DNA from 2 places in the Rhodothermus profundi genome. Region 2 is predicted to be linked to the other one. Evidence: predicted binding sites of a transcription regulator. Region 2 holds the regulator's gene; the other holds the start of a gene.
What was found. Region 2 encodes HrcA, which represses chaperone genes, less so after heat shock. Its sites were predicted from a motif close to TNTTAGCACTCNCNNNNNGNGAGTGCTAANA; they were not measured.
Positions count from the first base shown of each region.

Region 1: the regulator HrcA is predicted to act here: its motif matches at 5,581-5,611, upstream of groES (co-chaperone GroES).

Region 1 is NZ_FRAU01000001.1:124,084-133,518, reverse strand. Features, by position in the region: gene dnaE (DNA polymerase III subunit alpha) at 1-3,423, shown strand, start outside; gene groL (chaperonin GroEL) at 3,504-5,126, opposite strand; gene groES (co-chaperone GroES) at 5,214-5,513, opposite strand; gene BUA15_RS00530 (DUF2085 domain-containing protein) at 5,736-6,203, shown strand; gene BUA15_RS00525 (hypothetical protein) at 6,264-6,758, shown strand; gene dnaG (DNA primase) at 6,971-8,833, shown strand; gene paaG (2-(1,2-epoxy-1,2-dihydrophenyl)acetyl-CoA isomerase PaaG) at 9,019-9,435, shown strand, end outside.
Region 2 is NZ_FRAU01000004.1:74,382-83,816, reverse strand. Features, by position in the region: gene BUA15_RS06910 (multifunctional oxoglutarate decarboxylase/oxoglutarate dehydrogenase thiamine pyrophosphate-binding subunit/dihydrolipoyllysine-residue succinyltransferase subunit) at 1-1,424, shown strand, start outside; gene BUA15_RS06905 (peroxidase-related enzyme) at 1,619-2,176, shown strand; gene BUA15_RS06900 (Glu/Leu/Phe/Val family dehydrogenase) at 2,330-3,763, shown strand; gene sppA (signal peptide peptidase SppA) at 3,816-5,630, opposite strand; gene hrcA (heat-inducible transcriptional repressor HrcA) at 5,825-6,946, shown strand; gene BUA15_RS06885 (nucleotide exchange factor GrpE) at 6,966-7,589, shown strand; gene dnaJ (molecular chaperone DnaJ) at 7,601-8,758, shown strand; gene BUA15_RS06875 (flavin reductase family protein) at 8,778-9,323, shown strand; gene BUA15_RS06870 (TIGR02757 family protein) at 9,248-9,435, opposite strand, start outside.

The DNA of each region.
Region 1 (9,435 bases), on a different contig from region 2:
CATGGCAATCTGTTTGGCGTGCCCGAATTCTGCCGCACGGCTGAAAAGATGGGCATTCAGCCCATCATCGGCTGTGAGTTTTATCTGACCCCTGCCAGTCGCCACGATCGCAGCGAGCGCACCCGCTACCATCAGGTGCTGCTCGCCAAGAACGAAACTGGCTATCGCAACCTGATCAAGCTCTCCTCCATCTCCTATCTTGAAGGTTACTACTACAAGCCCCGCATCGACCACGAGCTGCTGGCGCAGTACCATGAAGGATTAATTGCAACGACCTGCTGCCTGCAGGGAGAAATCCCCCAGACGCTCCTCCATAAAGGCGAAGCGGCTGCCCGGAAAATCTTTGAGTGGTACCTGGAGCTTTTTGGCGAGGATTACTACATCGAAATCCAGGATCACGGACTGCCGGACCAGAAAAAAGTCAATGCTATTCTGCTCCGGTGGGCCCGGGAGTATGGCGTCAAGGTCATTGCCACCAACGACGTGCACTACGTGGACCGCACGGACGCCGAGGCCCACGACGTGCTACTCTGCCTCCAGACGGGTAAGGATCTGTCGGATCCCAACCGCATGCGCTTCGACAACGACCAGTTCTACCTGAAAAGTCCGGCCGAAATGCGCCAGGCGCTCCTGGCCGATATTGAGCCCCGCCTGGTTGACGAAATGATGGCCACTACGGGCGAAGTGGCCGACAAATGCCGCTTCCAGCTTCCAACCGGCAAACTGCTCATGCCGCACTACCCGATCCCGCCGGAATACAACGGCGACATGGATGCCTACCTGCGGGATCTGGTCTTTGAAGGGGCCCGCCGCCGCTACGGCGACCCGCTGCCCCAGGAAGTGGCCGAGCGCATCGAACACGAACTGGCCATCATCAAGAAGATGGGCTACGCCGGCTACTTCCTGATTGTGCAGGATTTCACCACCGCTGCCCGTCGGCTTGGCGTGCGCGTCGGTCCAGGCCGCGGCTCAGCAGCCGGCAGTGCGGTGGCCTACTGCCTGGGCATCACGAACATCGATCCGCTCAAGTACGACCTGCTCTTCGAGCGCTTTCTCAACCCGGAGCGCGTCTCCATGCCCGATATCGATATCGACTTTGACGACCGGGGCCGCGGGAAGGTGATCGACTACGTCGTGCAGAAATACGGCCGCGAGAACGTCTGCCAGATCATCACCTTTGGTACCATGGGGGCCAAGATGGCCATCCGCGACGTGGCCCGTGTGCTGGGCATTCCGCTGGCCGAAGCCGACCGCATTGCCAAGCTCATTCCGGACGGCCCCAAAGTGACGCTCGCCACCGCCTACGAGGAGGTGCCCGAGCTCCGCGCGCTCAAGGAAAGCAATGATCCGCAGATCCGCAAGCTGCTCCACTACGCTGAGGTGCTGGAAGGCTCCGTGCGGCACACCGGCGTGCACGCCGCGGGCGTCATCATTGCACCAGGCCGGGTGCACGACTACGTCCCGGTAGCCATTGCCAAAGGCAAAGACAACGACACGGTCACCACCCAGTACGACGGTAAATGGATTGAGGAGTTCGGTCTCCTCAAGATGGACTTTCTCGGGCTGAAAACACTCACCATTCTCAACGATACGCTGCAACTCATCAAAGAAAACCACGGCATTGACATCGACCTGGACGAAATTCCCCTGGATGACCCCAAAACATTTGCGCTGTTTCAGCGAGGCGAGACGGTGGCCATCTTCCAGTTTGAATCCGAAGGGATGCGCGAGTGGCTGCGCAAGCTCAAGCCAACGTCCATTGACGACCTGATCGCCATGAACGCCCTCTACCGGCCGGGCCCTATGGACCTGATCCCCAATTACATTGCCCGCAAGCACGGGCTGGAGCCGGTGGAGTACCCCCATCCCCTGCTCGAACCTGTTCTTAAAAACACCTATGGCATCCCGGTTTATCAGGAACAGGTCATGGAAATGGCCCGGGTCATTGCGGGCTACACCCTGGGCCAGGCCGACTTGCTCCGGCGGGCCATGGGTAAAAAAAAGGTGGAAGAAATGCGGCGGCAGCGGGAAATCTTTCGCGAAGGAGCGGCCCGTCTGCACGGAATCTCTACGGAAAAAGCCGATGAAATCTTTGACATGATGGAAAAGTTCGCCGGGTACGGGTTCAACAAGTCGCACTCGGCAGCTTATTCCATCGTGGCCTATCAGACCGCCTATCTGAAAGCCAATTTCCCGGCCGAGTTCATGGCGGCGGCGATGACCAGCGAAATGGGCGACACGAAGAAGCTGGCGGTGGTGCTTGACGAGGCGCGCCGCATGGGGCTGGAGCTGCTGCCGCCTTCGATCAACCGAAGCCAGGCCCATTTTACGGTTGAGGAGGGGCGCATTCGGTTTGGTCTGGGCGCCATCAAAGGGGTCGGCCTGGGCGCCATTGAGGCCATCCTCAAAGCCCGAGAAAAGCATGGGCCGTTCCACACAATTTTTGACCTGGTGCGCCATCTGGACCTGCGCGTTGTCAACAAGAAAGTGCTGGAATCGCTGGCGCGTGCAGGTGCGCTTGACGAGCTGGAGGGGCATCGGGCGCAGCTTGTCGAAGCGATTGATCTGGCTGTGCAATATGCCCAGAAAGTGCAGGCCGACCAGATGGCGGGGCAGGCTTCCCTCTTTGGAGAAAGCGGCACGCGCACCGCTTTACCCCCTCCCAATCTGCCGGTCGTGGAGCCCTGGTCGCGCGCCCGTTGCCTGAAGGAGGAGCGGGAGCTAATTGGCTTTTACGTGACCGGACACCCACTTGAAGCGTATCGCGCCGAGGTTAATGCCTTTGCTACCACCACGTTGGCCGAGCTTTCCCGCACGCTGAAGGAGGAAGAGGTCCCCCGGAATGGATCAGCTAACGGTACGGCAAACGGTCACGCAAGCCGTCCGATGCGGCCCCGTCATCGCATCTGTGGGATTCTTACCGAAGTGCAGCGGCGCATCGGCCGCAATGGTCGTCCGCTGGCCTTTGCGACCATTGAAGACTTTACCGGTCAGGGAGAGCTGGTCATCTTCTCTTCGGTGTTGGAGCGCGTCATGCCCCACCTGGAAGTGGATGCGGTCGTGCTGGTTGAAGGACAGGTTGAAGTGCGCGGAGGCAGCGTCAAGATACTGGTGGACGAACTGTGGCCGATGTGGAAGGTGCGTGACGAGCTGGTCGAGGCGCTTGTGGTGCAACTTGATCTGGAGCAGGTGCATCCGGAGCAGATCGATCGCTTTCATGCGCTCTGTCGGGCCCATCCGGGCCGGTGCAAGCTATACTTTGACCTGCTCAGCGACGACTTTCCCGGTGGGCGTCAGCGGCTGCTCAGCCGGCGCTGCCTGATTGAACTCAGCGACGCGCTCATGCAGCAGACGCTCCAGCTTTTCGGTCCCGAGGCGGTTCGCCTGGAAAGCCGTCGCCTGGCCATGCCGGTACCGTCGTAGCATGGCCCGACGCAAAATAAAGCGGGGCTGCCTGGTGCGGCAGCCCCGCTTCGGGGTTGCGGGGGTGTGTCAGGGCGCGCTTAGAATTCCATGTCTCCGGGGCTCGGCGTCTGCGCCTTTTCCTTCTCCGGCTTTTCGGCCACGACGGCCTCCGTGGTCAGCAGCAGGCCGGCCACCGAAGCGGCATTCTCCAGCGCCGTGCGCGTGACCTTGGTCGGGTCGATCACGCCCTGCTTCAGCAGGTTGCCGAACTCCTCGGTCTGGGCGTTAAAGCCAAAGTCGCCCTCACCATCCTTGACCCGCTGCACCACGATCGAGCCTTCCCAGCCCGCATTCTCGGCGATCTGCCGGAGCGGCTCTTCCAGCGCCCGCTGGACAATCTGGACGCCGATCTTCTGGTCTTCATTCTCGACCTCCACCTTGTCGAGCGCCGGAATGGCCCGGATGTAGGCCACGCCACCACCCGGCACGATGCCTTCCTCAACGGCCGCACGCGTCGCGTGCAGCGCGTCTTCGACGCGGGCCTTCTTCTCTTTCATTTCAGGCTCGGTGGCTGCACCGATCTTCAGCACCGCTACACCACCGGCCAGCTTCGCCAACCGCTCCTGCAGCTTTTCACGATCGTAATCGCTCGTGGTCTCCTCAATCTGCTGCCGGATCTGGTTGGCACGGGCCTTAATCTGCTCCGGATCGCCCTTACCGCCGACAATCGTGGTGTTGTCCTTGTCAATAATGATGCGCTCCGCCTGGCCCAGATAGTCTAGCGTGGCGTTCTCCAGCCGATATCCTTTCTCTTCGGAGACCACCGTACCACCCGTCAGGATGGCAATATCCTCCAGCATCGCTTTGCGACGATCTCCGAAGCCTGGCGCTTTAACGGCCGCCACTTTCAGCACGCCACGCAGCTTGTTAACGACCAGGGTCGCCAGCGCTTCGCCTTCCACATCCTCGGCGATGATCAGGAGCGGCTTGCCGGTCTGGACCACCTTTTCCAGAATCGGCAGCAGATCCTTCATCGCCGAGATCTTCTTGTCATGGATCAGGATGTAGGCCTCCTCCAAGACGGCCTCCATCGTATCGGGGTTCGTCACAAAGTAGGGCGAGAGGTAACCCCGGTCGAACTGCATCCCTTCGACGACCTCCAGGGTCGTCTCGGTACCCTTGGCCTCCTCGACCGTGATGACGCCATCCTTGCCAACCTTTTCGAAAGCGTCGGCGATAAGCTGTCCGATCGCCTTGTCGCCGTTGGCCGAGATTGTGGCCACCTGCGCAATCCGGTCCTTATCCTGCACCTCCTGGCTCTGCTTGCGCAGCTCGGCCACCACAACCTCCACGGCCTTGTCGATGCCGCGCTTCAGATCCATCGGATTGGCGCCCGCCGTGACGCTCTTCAGGCCCGCCGTCAGGATGGCCTGAGCCAGAACGGTCGCCGTGGTTGTCCCATCGCCCGCCACATCGCTCGTCTTTGAGGCGACCTCCTTGACCATCTGGGCGCCGACATTTTCCAGCTTATCCTCCAGCTCAATTTCCTTGGCAACCGTTACGCCATCCTTTGTAACCGTCGGGGCGCCAAACTTCTTCTCAATGATCACATTCCGACCTTTCGGTCCCAGCGTAACCTTGACCGCATCGGCCAATTTATCGACGCCCCGCTTCAGCGCCATGCGCGCATCCGCATCAAACGTAATCTGCTTCGCAGCCATCGTTTTCCCTCCAGCTTGTTTGGTTCAGCTCACCGGTTTTCCGGACAACGGTTCACGAAAAAAGCGCCACGAATCGTCTCGCAGCGCTTACTTCTCTTCAATAATACCCAGGATATCCGTCTCCCGCATAATGAGGTACTCTTCGCCGTCGATCGTAATCTCGGTGCCGGCATACTTGCCATACAGCACCTTATCTCCCTCCTTAACGCTCATTTCGATCTTCGTCCCGTTCTCCACACGACCGGGACCGACGGCGATCACCGTACCCCGCTGCGGCTTTTCCTTCGCCGTGTCCGGAATGTACAGACCGCTTTCGGTCTTCTCCTCCGGTGGCTCCGGCTTGATCACCACACGGTCGCTGAGCGGTTTGATCTTAACCTTTGCCATACCGCGCTCCTCCGTTGGGTTTATGGGTGGACGTTGCAACCCCGCTTTTAAAGAAACGATCAAGATTTGTTAGCACTCTCCTCTTGAGAGTGCTAAGCCTTCAACCGCTCGTTTTTCGGGGGAGTTCCGAAGTCCGGTGAAGAAATCACAAAACAAACTGGCATAGATCGGGCAAAATGTGTAGCTTTTAAAAGGTCACGGTTCATCACTGGTTTTATTACCATGGCGTTACAATCCAACGGGGGTCGCTACGTAGCGCTTGGCGTCTCGGGTCTGTTGCTTTTGCTGGTCTCGTTACCTCCCTTTGTCTCACCTTCTGCGCGCGCGCTGCTCATGGCCGCCTTTGCCCCCCTGTGCCATCAACTACCCGACCGCTCCTTCTGGATCGACGGCGTCCAACTGGCTGTCTGCCAGCGGTGCTATGGCATCTACACCGGCCTCTTCCTGGGAGCTCTGCTACTGCCAATGTTTGGCGCCAGGGCAGCCTGGATGTACCGGCAGGCACGTTGGCTGCTGGTTGTTGCGTTATTTCCCCCTGCGTTGGATTGGGGGCTGCAAATCCTTCAGCTATGGAACAACACGCCGCTTAGCCGCACGCTCACCGGCCTCTGGTTTGGCCTTGTGGTGGGGCTGCTACTCACAGCAACCCTCTGCCATGCGCCGCGAAAGGCGCCCCCCCAGCCGGCATAGCACACCATCCTGTTGAAGGAAAGCCACGTAACATTCACTAACCCAATCCCTGAAGAGCTTATGGCAGAGAAGCTACCTTCCATCTTGCTGGGTGGCGCGGTCATTGGCGTTGCCAATGTGCTGATCTCTCAAATTCCCGTGGTGGGCGGTTGCCTCGCCTGTTTGCTGTATCTAGGAGCTGGCATGCTGGCCGTCTGGCACTATACCAATGCGCATCAGGTAACCCTTCCCGGTGGCCAGGGGGCCCTGATGGGTCTGCTGGCCGGCATTGCCGCCGCCCTTATTGGAGGCATACTGGCCTTCCTGCTAATTCGCATAGGCATCCTGCCGGATCCTGTTGCCGTAATGGAAGCCAGTGGACAGTTGAGCGAAATGCCTCCCGAGCAGGCCGAGATGGCGCTTCGCTGGATCCGTGCCGTTTCTGGACCTCTCGGGCTGCTGTTTGGCGCTGTCATTGGAGGGCTTATCGGATTAATTGGTGGGGCAATCGGTGCCGCTACGTTTAAGAAGGGACCTGAAGGACCCGACGCTTCCGTCGAATCGGGCGCTATTTAACTGCCACCGATTAAAATATCTCTGTTTAGATTAAGCCGGCGCACCTGTGGTGCATGGGGCGAAGCCGTTGACGGTGCTTCGCAGTGGGTCTGGCGTACGCTTCTCTAACCATCTCCAACCAGGCTGCATTTTTAACGCGGCGCGCGCCGGACCCGAGATGGCGCGCCTGGCGTACATCCTGGACCCAGGCGCGCTGCGATTGCCCCATAGCCATGCGCATTCCGGAAGCTACCATTGAAGCCATCCGTGCGGCCATCGATATTGTCGAGGTCGTAGGCGAATACGTATCGCTTCGACGCCGCGGCTCCAACTGGTTCGGGCTATGTCCTTTTCATGAAGAAAAGACGCCGTCCTTTAGCGTCAATCCTACCCTGGGCATTTTTAAGTGCTTCGGATGCGGGGTAGGAGGGGATGTGTTTGCGTTTATTCAACAGATAGAGCGCGTCAGCTTCGTAGAAGCCGTGCGCCTGCTGGCCGAGCGCGCCGGCATTCCACTTCCGGACGGCGAAGAGGACACCCATGATTTGCGTCCGGCGCTTTACCATGCGTTGCGCTTTGCAGCCCGCTTTTACTTTGAGCAGCTAAGCCATCCGGAAATCGGCCAGGTTGCTCGCGCTTATCTCAAACAGCGGGGCATTCGTCCGGAAGCGGTTCGTCGCTTTGGTCTGGGCTACGCGCCCGACGCCTGGGACGCTCTGCTGAAGGCAGCAACGCAGGCAGGCATCCAGCCAGAGGTGCTGGAACAGGCGGGCCTGGTGCTCCCTCGTAAAGAGCGCACCGGGTATTACGACCGCTTTCGCCATCGGCTCATGTTTCCCATTTTTTCGCATACCGGCCGGGTCGTTGGCTTTGGTGGACGGCTGCTCACGCCGCATCCAGACCAGCCTAAGTACATCAACACGCCTGAAACGCCTGTCTATCACAAAGGGCGCACGCTCTATGGACTCTACCAGGCACGGCAGGCATTGCGAGCCCAGGGCGAAGCCATTCTGGTCGAAGGCTACACCGACGTGATCGCGCTGCATCAGGCCGGCATTGAGCACGTAGTCGCTACCAGTGGTACCGCCCTTACGCCTGACCAAGCCCGTCTGCTGGCTCGCTATGTGCGGCGGGTTGTACTGCTCTATGATGCTGATGCGGCCGGCCAGCAGGCAGCCCTGCGCAGCATTGAACTGTTTCTTGCACGCGGCCTGAGCGTCTACGTGGTATCGCTACCTCCGGGCGAAGACCCCGATTCGTTCGTGCGGGCGCAGGGCGCGCGGGCTTTCCAGGAATATCTGCAGCGCCACCGCCGGGATTTTGTGACTTTCCACTACGAACTGGCGCGCCGTCAGGGACAGCTCGATACGCCGGAGGGCGAAGCCGAAGTGGCCCGCACTATTGTGGAGGCTATTGCGCGCCTTCCTGACCCGCTACTACGCGAACCCTACGTGCGCCGCGCTGCTGAACTGCTGAAAATTCCTCCGGTTCGCCTTCTGGAAATCCTGCAGGCAACTGAAACGGCTCCTGCACGCGAAGCGCCTTCCCCCCGCTCTACGTCGGTGTCGCTACCGCCGCAGCCTCCTCCCGTTTGGCACGAAGCCGAGCGCCTGCTGGTGCGCCTCATGCTGGAAGAAGGTCGGCCGATGATTGCCTTTGTCCTGGGGCATATGGCGCTGGAGGAATTCACCGAAGGCCCCCCTCGTCAACTGATTACCCGATTGCTTGAACAGTACGAAACCGGTGCCGTTGACGCACGCCCCTTCCTGGAAGGTCGTTATGGCCCCGAGCTGCAACGCCTCGCCACAGAGGCCCTTATGGAACCCTACGAACCTTCTGAAAACTGGGCGCGCAAAGGCATTCCTGTTCCTCGCCTGCGCGACCGCGCCTATGAAGCGGCCGCCGATGCAATGATGCGCCTTAAACTGCAACGTATTGATGAGCTCATTCACCAGCTCAAAGAAGAACAACTGCGCGCGCAGCATAATGAGGCGCGTCTGCGTGAAATTATTGCCCGTCTCAACCACATCTTGCAACTTCGCCGTCAGATCGAACGCCGCGCTTTTCTTAATCCTGAACTACTCCCCCGTCCCTGATCTGTACCGGCCCCCGAATGCCTCTCCGCCTTTCCAGGCGCGCCAGGATCTCAACGGGCACGCTGCTGCCGCGCGCTTCAGCAAAGGCAGAGCCGGAGGCTACCTCCTACGGGGCTTTCCGTTTTGGTCCCTTCTTTCATAAGTTTTCTTTCAGATCAAAACCGCTTCCAATTCACAACATTGCCATGGACTATCGCTTCATCCGTTACGAAGTGACAGCAGGCGTAGCCACACTGACGCTGAACCGGCCGGACGTGCTCAACAGCTTTCACCGGCCCATGGCCGACGAAACCATCCATGCGCTGCAACAGGCAGCCCAAGACCCGGCCGTGCGTGCCATTGTGCTGACCGGTGCGGGACGCGCCTTCTGCGCCGGACAGGACCTGCAGGCCGTGCTGCCCCGTGAAGGAGAACCCGCACCGGACCTGGGCGAAATCGTGCGCGCCCAGTACAACCCGATCATCCGCCTGATTCGTCATACCGAAAAGCCCTTTGTAGCCGCCGTCAACGGAGCCGCTGCAGGTGCCGGTGCCAACATTGCCCTGGCCTGCGACTTTGTGGTAGCAGCCGAAAATGCTGCGTTTATCCAGGCTTTTGCGCGC
Region 2 (9,435 bases):
CCTATACGCAGCCGCTGCTCTACAAAAAAATCGCGCAAAAGCGCTCAGTGCGAAAGCTCTACACCGAAATGCTGCTGCGCCGGGGCGACATGAAGCCTGAAGAAGCAGAGCAAATGCTCGACGACTATCAGGCGCGGCTGCAAGAAGCTTTTGCGCGCACCAAACATCTGAAAGAACGCGATCCACGCGAAGTCGTCGAGCAGCTCCACAAAAAAGCTGAGGACGATACCCCGCTTCCAGCTGTAGAGACCGCGGCGCGGCAGGAAGATCTGGAAGCTGTGGTGCAGGCGCTGGTTAATTTGCCCCAGGACTTTCATGTGCACCCCAAACTGGAACGGCAGTTCAAGCGGCGCGAAAGCCTCTTCTTCAAAGAAAAGAAAATTGACTGGGCCTTTGCAGAAGCACTGGCCTTTGGAACGTTGCTCCTGGAAGGCACGCCAGTGCGTTTGAGTGGCCAGGACTCCCGGCGCGGCACGTTCAGTCAGCGACACGCCGTGCTGTATGACCAGGAAACGGGCGAAGAATACATTCCGCTTAACCATATCCGCGACGGACAGGCCGAGCTGCTGATCTACGACAGCCTGCTATCCGAATATGCCGTATGCGGCTTTGAGTATGGCTACTCGGTGGCTTCACCTGAGACGCTGGTGCTCTGGGAGGCGCAGTTCGGCGACTTTGCAAACGGGGCGCAGATCGTCTTCGACCAGTTTATTTCAGCGGCCGAAGAAAAATGGGGGCAGCAGGCTGGCCTGGTCTGTCTGCTACCGCACGGCTACGAAGGACAGGGGCCCGAACATTCATCGGCGCGCCTGGAACGCTTCCTGCAGCTCTGTGCGCAGCAAAACATGATTGTGGGTAACCTGACCACACCGGCCAATTACTTCCATGTGCTGCGGCGACAGGCGCGCCTGCCGGTTAAAAAGCCGCTCATTCTTATGACTCCAAAGAGTCTGCTGCGGCATCCGCTAGCCCTTTCAACTCCTGAAGAACTCTGGAGCGGCCGCTTCTACGAGGTCTATCCGGCCGAAACCGATCCGGCCGAGACGCGCCGGCTCATCTTCTGCAGTGGTAAGATCTATTACGATCTGCTGACGGTGCTACTCAAGGATGAAACCCGCCGCCGGCAGATCGGACTGGTGCGCGTCGAGCAGTTTTACCCGTTTCCCCGGGCTGCCATTCAGGCTGAACTGGAGCGGTACCGTAATGTGACGGATGTGGTCTGGGTGCAGGAAGAACCTGCTAACATGGGCGCCTGGTTCTACATGCAACCGCGGCTGGATGCCATGCTGGAAGCTCTGCACGGCGACTGTCGCCGGCGCGTACGCTACGTCGGCCGTCCTGCCAGCGCCAGTCCCGCCACGGGAAGCGCCAAGGTACACCAGGTAGAACAGGAAATGATCATCCAGCAGGCGCTGACGCTTTAACAATCGGCCAGTGGCCAGAAAGCGTTGGCGTGTTGTAAATAGAGCTAACGTCGCTTCCAGCGACGCGGCCTCCAGGATCGCCAGGTTCGCTGAAGAGGCCGGGTCGGCTTCTGAAGAGGAAGGGACTGCTGACTACCTCTAGCTGGCGTCACAGGAGAGGCATCATCCTATGCAGCCGGTCGAATAGGAGGTCAATGGCCTGGATTGAAATCATTCCTGAAGAAACGGCTACCGGCGAGCTGAAGGCACACTACGAAGAAATCCGGCAGCGCCGGGGTAAAATTTCAAATATTCTGGCCGTGCATAGCCTTCACCCGGGGGCCTTACGGGCGCATCTTGAACTGTATCTGCAGGTAATGTTTGCCCGCTCAGGGCTTTCCAGGGCCGAGCGCGAACTGATTGCTGTTGTGGTATCGGCTGCCAACCAATGCACGTATTGCGTGCAGCACCATGCCGAAGCGCTGAAGGCCTACTGGAAGGATGCAGCGCGTGTCGCTCAGGCTGTTGAGGATTATCGAAAGCTGGAATTGCCGGAACGCACCCGTGCCCTGCTGGATCATGCGGTCAAGCTAACACGCGCGCCTGATCGGGTGGAAGAAGCCGATCTGCAGCGACTGCGAGCTCTGGGATGGACCGATCGAGATCTATTAGACCTGACCTTGATCGTGGCATACTTCAACTTTGTCAATCGCATTGCACTGGGCCTGGGCGTTCAACCAGCGCCGGAAGAGGTGCAAGGGTATCGATACTAAGGGGCAGCGCTCTGGCTCTGCCGGAGGAAACCCACAGCCAGTCCCCGCCCGGGGTTCTGGTGAATCAGTGGAATTTTTATTCGGAAGCGCTTTCTAAACCGAGGTAGCACATTTTATATTCTGAAACCCTTTATGAAACGCATGAGAACCGCCATGCAACTGACAGACGCAACGGCAGAAGCCCAGACGTATTCTTTCTGGGAGCAGGTCAATCGCGTGTTCGACCGGGCAGCCGCGTATACCGATCATCCCAAAGGCTTGCTGGATCAGATTAAAGCCTGCAACAGCGTTTACCGGATGGAATTTCCCATCAAGCGGGACGATGGGTCCATCGAAGTCATTCGTGCTTATCGGGCCGAGCACAGCCATCATAAACTGCCTACCAAGGGCGGCATCCGGTACGCAGAAAATGTTACGGAAGATGAGGTGATGGCGCTGGCCGCTCTGATGACGTACAAATGCGCCATTGTAGACGTGCCGTTTGGAGGGGCCAAGGGAGGGGTTAAGATTGATCGGCGGAAGTACAGTGAAACCGAGCTGGAGCGCATCACGCGTCGGTATACGTTCGAGCTGCTGCGCAAGAATTTCATTGGTCCCGGGATAGATGTCCCGGCGCCGGATTACGGGACGGGTCCTCGCGAGATGGCCTGGATGCTGGATACCTACAATTCCTTCTCTTCGAATCCGCTGGAAGCGCTGGCCTGCGTGACCGGTAAGCCGGTGGGACAGGGGGGCGTGCGCGGCCGTAAAGAAGCTACAGGACGAGGAGTGTTTTTTGGCGTGCGGGAGGCCTGTAGTGTGGTAGAGGATATGGAAGCGCTGGGGTTACAGCCCGGGCTTTCCGGAAAGCGTGTGGTTGTGCAGGGACTGGGAAATGTCGGCTACCATGCGGCCAAGTTTCTTGCCGAAGGGGGGGCTGTCCTGGTGGGCCTGGCTGAAATCGAAGGGGCTATCTACAATCCGGACGGCCTTGATCTGGAGGCGGTGATGGAGCATCGGCGGCGCACCGGCTCGATCCTGAATTTTCCCGGGGCAAAGAACCTTGAGCGCTCACAGGATGCCCTGGAGCTTCCCTGCGATATTCTGGTTCCGGCTGCCCTGGAAAATCAGATTACTGTAGAGAATGCCCCGCGCATTCAGGCTAAAATCATAGCGGAAGCAGCCAACGGGCCGGTTACGATTGAAGCGGAGGAGATTCTGCTAAAGAAAGGCGTCCTGATCATTCCGGATATTTACCTGAACGCAGGGGGCGTAACGGTCTCCTATTTCGAATGGCTGCGCAATCTGTACCACGTACGGTTTGGGCGCCTGAGCAAACGCTTTGAGGAGCGCACGTTCAGCCGTATTCTGGAAGTTATTGAGGATCTGACCGGCAAAAGGGTCCCTGTGGAGCTTGTGCAGGAAGTGGCGCATGGCGCCGATGAGGAGGATCTGGTCAATTCCGGTCTGGAAGAAACCATGATTAATGCCTACCAGGAGATTCTGGCGATTCGTCGTAAGCATAGCGTAGACCTGCGCACGGCTGCCTTTATCGACGCCATTGACAAGGTAGCCCGGTCATACCTGGAACTGGGCATCTTTCCGTAATCGGGATGGGCGCGTGCAAATAAGGGCCGGAGGAACCTCCGGCCCTTATTTTTTAACGGATGGACACATCAGGCCACATGCGGGCCAGCGGGGTGCCATGGAGTTGCCGAAGCATTTCGAGGGTAGGCCGGTGCGCTGCCAGCCAGCGGGTCGTTGGGGATCCAGTCAGGTGTAGCCAGGCCTGCCGAACCCTGGCTTCCAACTGTTCGGCCAATTGCTCCGCAAAGGTTTTGGGGCGCGGCAGCACGCGGATGCGATACGTACCTGGTGCTAACCCGGCCTTTTCTGCCGCAATGGCAATAGCCCGGTCCAGTCCACCCAGCACGTCTACCAGCCCGATACGATGAGCGGTCTCACCAATCCAGACGCGCCCGCCTCCCACCGCATCGACCGAATCGACTGGTAGTCCGCGCGCCTGGGCTACCCGATCAAGGAAGGCGCGGTAGGTAGCCATAATGGTCTGTTGCAGGCGTTCCACTTCATAAGGTTCCGGGGGCACCAGACCTGAAAACATATCGGCGTAGGGACTGGTGCGTAGCAGGTCGAACGTAATGCCGAGTTTGTTTTCCAGGAGACCACCGGCATTGAAGAAGATGCCGATCACGCCGATGGAGCCGGTGATGGTTAGCGGATCGGCAACAATGGTATCGGCGGCTGTGCTGATCCAGTACCCACCGGAAGCCGCCACATCGCCCATAGAGACAATAACTGGTTTTTCGTCGGCAGTGCGCCGGATTGCCTGCCACATGGCCTCCGAAGCCGCCGCCGAGCCTCCGGGCGAGTTGATGCGGAGCACGACAGCTTTTACGCGATCGCTCTGGCGCGCCTCCTCCAGCGCTGCGATCAGCGTTTCACTCCCCAGAAGCTGATTGCCAAACAGGGGAAGCGGAACCGGTTGCTGCTGGCTTTTGCCCGGAATGATGGTGCCTACCGCATAGATAACGGCGATCTCGCCCTCGTTACCGACAGGTAATCCGGCCGCGCGATCGGGCACGCGCACGTACTGGCGCAAAGAGATGCGGCGCAGCGTTTCGTCTGGTTCATAGCCCAGGTGCGCTTTCAACATCTGCTGGATCTGTCCGGCGTCGCGCAGCCCGTCGAGCAACCCGGCCTGCACCGCTTCCTCGGCAGTAAGCAACACCTGCTCCGTCGCCAGGCGGTCCAGCGCCTCTATGGAAAGCCCCCGGGCCTGGGCCACGGTTTCCAGAAAGCGACGGTTGTAGGTGTTGAGTAAGGCCTGCAACTGCAGCCGGTTTTCTTCAGAGAGATGCTCTCGAACGAACGGCTCGCCAGCGCTTTTGAACGCGCCAGCGCGCACAACCTGCGCTTCGACGTCCAGCCAGTCAAGCAAACGCTTATAGAAAGTGGCGGTAAGATAAAAGCCATTGAATTCGAAAAATGATTCAGGTCCGGCGAACACGCTGTCGGCGGCGCTGGCAAGGAAGTAGGTTGCCTCGTCCATGCCAAAGTCTTCGCACGAGGCAATCAGCAGCTTGCCGCTGGACTTGAAATCGACCAGGGCAGCGCGAATCTCTTCCAGCGTGGCCCAGGAGAGCTGTGGGCTCTGGAGTCGAAGCCAGACCGCTTCGATGCGTTGATCGGCAGCCGCTTTTTTCAGCGCGTGGGTCAGGTCACGGAGTCCGTAGGGAGGTTCTTCCAGAAGCAGACGGTTGAGGGGGTCGTGCGAGACCACTTCCGGGATCGACCCGCTTAACCTGATTACCAGTACCGAGCCTGACCGGACCGTCGGCGGTTGCTCTACAAGCGAAGCAAGCCCTGCCAGAAACAGGAACGTGAACAGAAAGAGCAATCCAATGGCAATTAGGGTACCGAGTATGCTGGCCAGCAGCGTGGAAAGAAAACGCATGGCAGATTTTGGACTGTTGGTTGCAGTGCAACCTGAAGATACGATGGCTATCCTTACGACAGACAAGATCGAGAAGTTACGGAATAGTTGGAAGAGCACGCAGAAAGAAGACGTGGGAAACCGCCTTTGCTAAAAGGCGGTTGGAAATACGGCCATTTACGTCGAATCAGCGATCAACTTCCGTGGAACATCGTATGCGTGTACCGGTGCGGTCTGGACAGGTGCGGCGACGGAAACCACCCTATCGGGTGGCCCGGAAGGATGATCCGGCAGCGCCGCTGAACGAGCGGGAGCGGCAAATTTTGCGGTTGGTAGTTGAGAGCTTTATTGACACCGCAGGTCCGGTCGGTTCGCACTTTCTGGCCCGGCGGTATTCGATCGGCCTGAGCCCGGCTTCCATTCGCAATACGATGAGTGACCTGGAAGAGATGGGCTACCTGGACCATCCCTATACGTCGGCTGGTCGGGTACCTACGGACCTGGGCTACCGGACCTTTGTGGATGCATTGATGGACGTGCCCGAACTGGCACCGGACGAGCGCCGGTTGCTCCAGCAAAGGGTGCGGGAGATCGGCAACGATCCAGAAGAGCTGTGGCGGGAAAGTACGCGGTTGCTTGGACAGCTTTCTCGCCTGTTAGGCGTAGTGCTAACGCCCCGGCTCTCGACCGGTGTGCTTGAGCGACTCGAAGTGGTGCCGCTTTCGTCGACGCGGGCTATGTTCGTGCTCAGCGTGCGGGGCGGTCTGGTGCGCACCATTCTTGTGGAACTGGCCTCGGGATTGAGCCGGCGAGATCTTGAGCTGGTGGTCGCGTTGCTCAATGAGCGCCTGGCCGGATTGACTCTGGCGGCAATCCGGCAGAGCTGTCACTGGCGTCTGAGGGATCTAGAAGACCGTACAGGCCTGGTCCAACTGGTGCTGGATGAAGCGCCCACGCTGTTCAGTGAGCCTAATGAAGGGCGCGTGCGCTTTGGAGGCACCCAGTATATCATGGGCCAGCCCGAATTTCAGCAACCGGAAGAATTGCGCAATCTGTTTCTTCTCCTGGAAGATGAGGAGGAGCTGGTGCGGCTATTGGAGGGAACGGAAGGGCCTGAAGACGTTGAAGTAGGCCGCGCCCAGGTTTCGATTGGGCGCGAGAATTGCGACGAAAAAGTGGAAAGATTTTCGATTGTTACGGCCCGTTATCGGCTGGGAGATGCCGTGGGAACCATCGGCGTGATCGGGCCTACCCGTATGGATTACCGGCGCGTGCTGGCGCTGGTGCAAGAGATGGCCTTGCTGCTGAGCCGTCCTATCGATGAAACGGTAAACTGAAGGGGAACGCAGGGAAGCCATGACGCACATGTCGGAGGAAATGAAACCCGCAGCCGATGCGGAACAGGTAAACGAAACGGAAAATGCACCGGCGACGCCCGAAGCGGAAACTGCCGCTTCGGAGATGTCGCTGGAGGAGAATGACCTGGTGGCTCGCATTGAACAACTGGAGGCAGAGTTGGCGCAGGTGCAGGATAAGTTCCTGCGCACAGCGGCCGAATTGCAAAACTATCGCCGGCGCGTTGAGCAGGAAAAGCGGCAACTGCTGGAAATGGGTAAGGCGCTGGCAATCCGTCCCCTCCTGGAAGTGCTGGATGATCTGGAACGCTCCCTGGAAGCTGCGCGTCAGGCGGAAGAGCAAGATCCAGGTGCTGCCTATCATAAATTGCGTGAAGGCGTTGAACTGGTGCATCAGAAGTTTCTGGATGAACTGGCCCGGCTGGGCGTGCAACCCATTGAGGCCGTTGGGCAGCCCTTTGATCCAACCGTGCACGAAGCCATGATGCAGCAACCGGCGCCGGAAGGGGTGACGCCCGGTACGGTGCTGCAGGAAATGCAGAAAGGGTACCGTATGGGTGAGCGCATCCTCCGGCACAGCCGGGTTGTGGTAGCTGCCCCGCCAAACGGAGATAGCCAGGCCTGAGGCCGTTGTCTATGCGCGACTATTACGAAGTGCTCGGGGTGGACCGGAACGCCACGCAGGAGGAGATCAAGCGCGCGTATCGTAAGCTCGCCCTGCAGTACCACCCCGACCGCAATCCCAACGATAAGGAAGCAGAGGCCCGTTTCAAGGAAATCGCTGAAGCGTACGAAGTCCTTTCGGACCCTGAAAAACGGCGGCGCTATGACCGCTACGGGCATGCGGGCGTGCGCGGCAATGGCATGCCCGAAGGAGGGCCTTTTGAGGACTTAAATGATATCTTCAGTGCCTTTCATGACATTTTCGGGGCCTCGGGCTCCGTCTTCGAAGAGGTATTTGGGGGCGGACGCCGGCGCGCGCGTCGGGAAGCGCACGGTCGCGCCGGCGGCGACATCCATGTCAAAGTCCAGTTGACCCTGGAGGAGATTGCGGAGGGCGTCGAAAAAGAGGTTACCGTTCGCAAATATGTGCCCTGCAAGAGTTGCAAGGGCACCGGTGCAGAAGGAGGCACGGCAGGGTACACCACCTGTCCTACCTGCCGAGGAGCGGGCGAGCTGCGGCAGGTTTCGCGCTCCATTTTTGGACAGTTTATCAACATCCAGACGTGTCCGCACTGCGGAGGTACCGGTCGAATTTTGCGTAACCGTTGCCCGGATTGTGGCGGAAGCGGACGCCACATGGCCGAGGAGATCATTCGCATAACGATTCCGCCCGGAGCACTTGAAGGCCATTACCTGACTATTCGGGGAGCCGGACATGCAGGCGTTAAGGGGGGACCACCTGGCGACCTGATTGTCGAAATCGAAGAGCTGCCGCACGAACACTTCGTGCGCGAGGGGTTGGATATTTACTACGATTTGATCATCTCTTTTCCGGAGGCAGCGCTGGGCACGGAAGTCGAAGTGCCTACGCTACGTGGGCGCGCTCGGCTCCAGATTGATCCAGGTATTCAGTCTGGAAAAATACTGCGCATGCGAGGACGGGGACTACCCGAGCTGAACGGGCCTGGACGGGGCGATCAATTCATCCGGGTCCACGTATGGACGCCCACAGAATTGACGGACGAAGAACGGCAAATCCTGGAACGCCTCCGCACCTCCCCTTCGTTCCAACCACGCCTGGAAGAGGGTCGCCGGTCTTTCTTCAGTCGCTTCAAGGATGCTTTCCGTTAAGGAGCCGTTGCCGGATAGCATGACCACACATGCCCTGGGAGAAGTGCTGCGACAGGTAATGCGGCGGGTGCCGTCGCCGGTTACGGTGGTGACAGCAGCTGCCGATGGTGAAATGCGGGGCATCACCATTGGCTCCTTTACGAGCGTCTCGTTGGAGCCGCCGCTTATTTCTTTCAATGTAGCTCGACGGGCTCGCATGCATCCGCTGCTGCTGCAGGCTCGCTATTTTGCCGTGCATATCCTGGGAGCCGAGCAAGTGGCATTGAGCCAGCGCTTTGCTGAGCCCGGCTTGAGCGGGCAGGAGCAGTTTGAGGGATTGGCTTATCAGCTGCACGCCGAAGGCACTCCTGTGCTGGAAGGCGTGCTGGCCGTGTTGCACTGCCGACCGTATCGCAGGCTCGAGGCAGGTGATCACACGATCTTTGTGGGCGAGGTGATGGAAATTGAGGTGCGGGAGGAGGGGCCACCTTTGCTTTACTACAATCGGACCTACCGTGCGGTCGGTGAAACGCTGGTACCCTCGTTACTGTTAAGCAGCGCTGCGCCAAAAAGCGCAAAGTCGTAACGCACCGGATCCTCTGGGCAAAGCTGTCGGCAGATCGCGGTGAGTTCTTGAACAGCCTTCCAGTCGTTGGCGTTGCGGCGCAGCAACCCCCAGGCCCGTGCCTGCCGTCCCA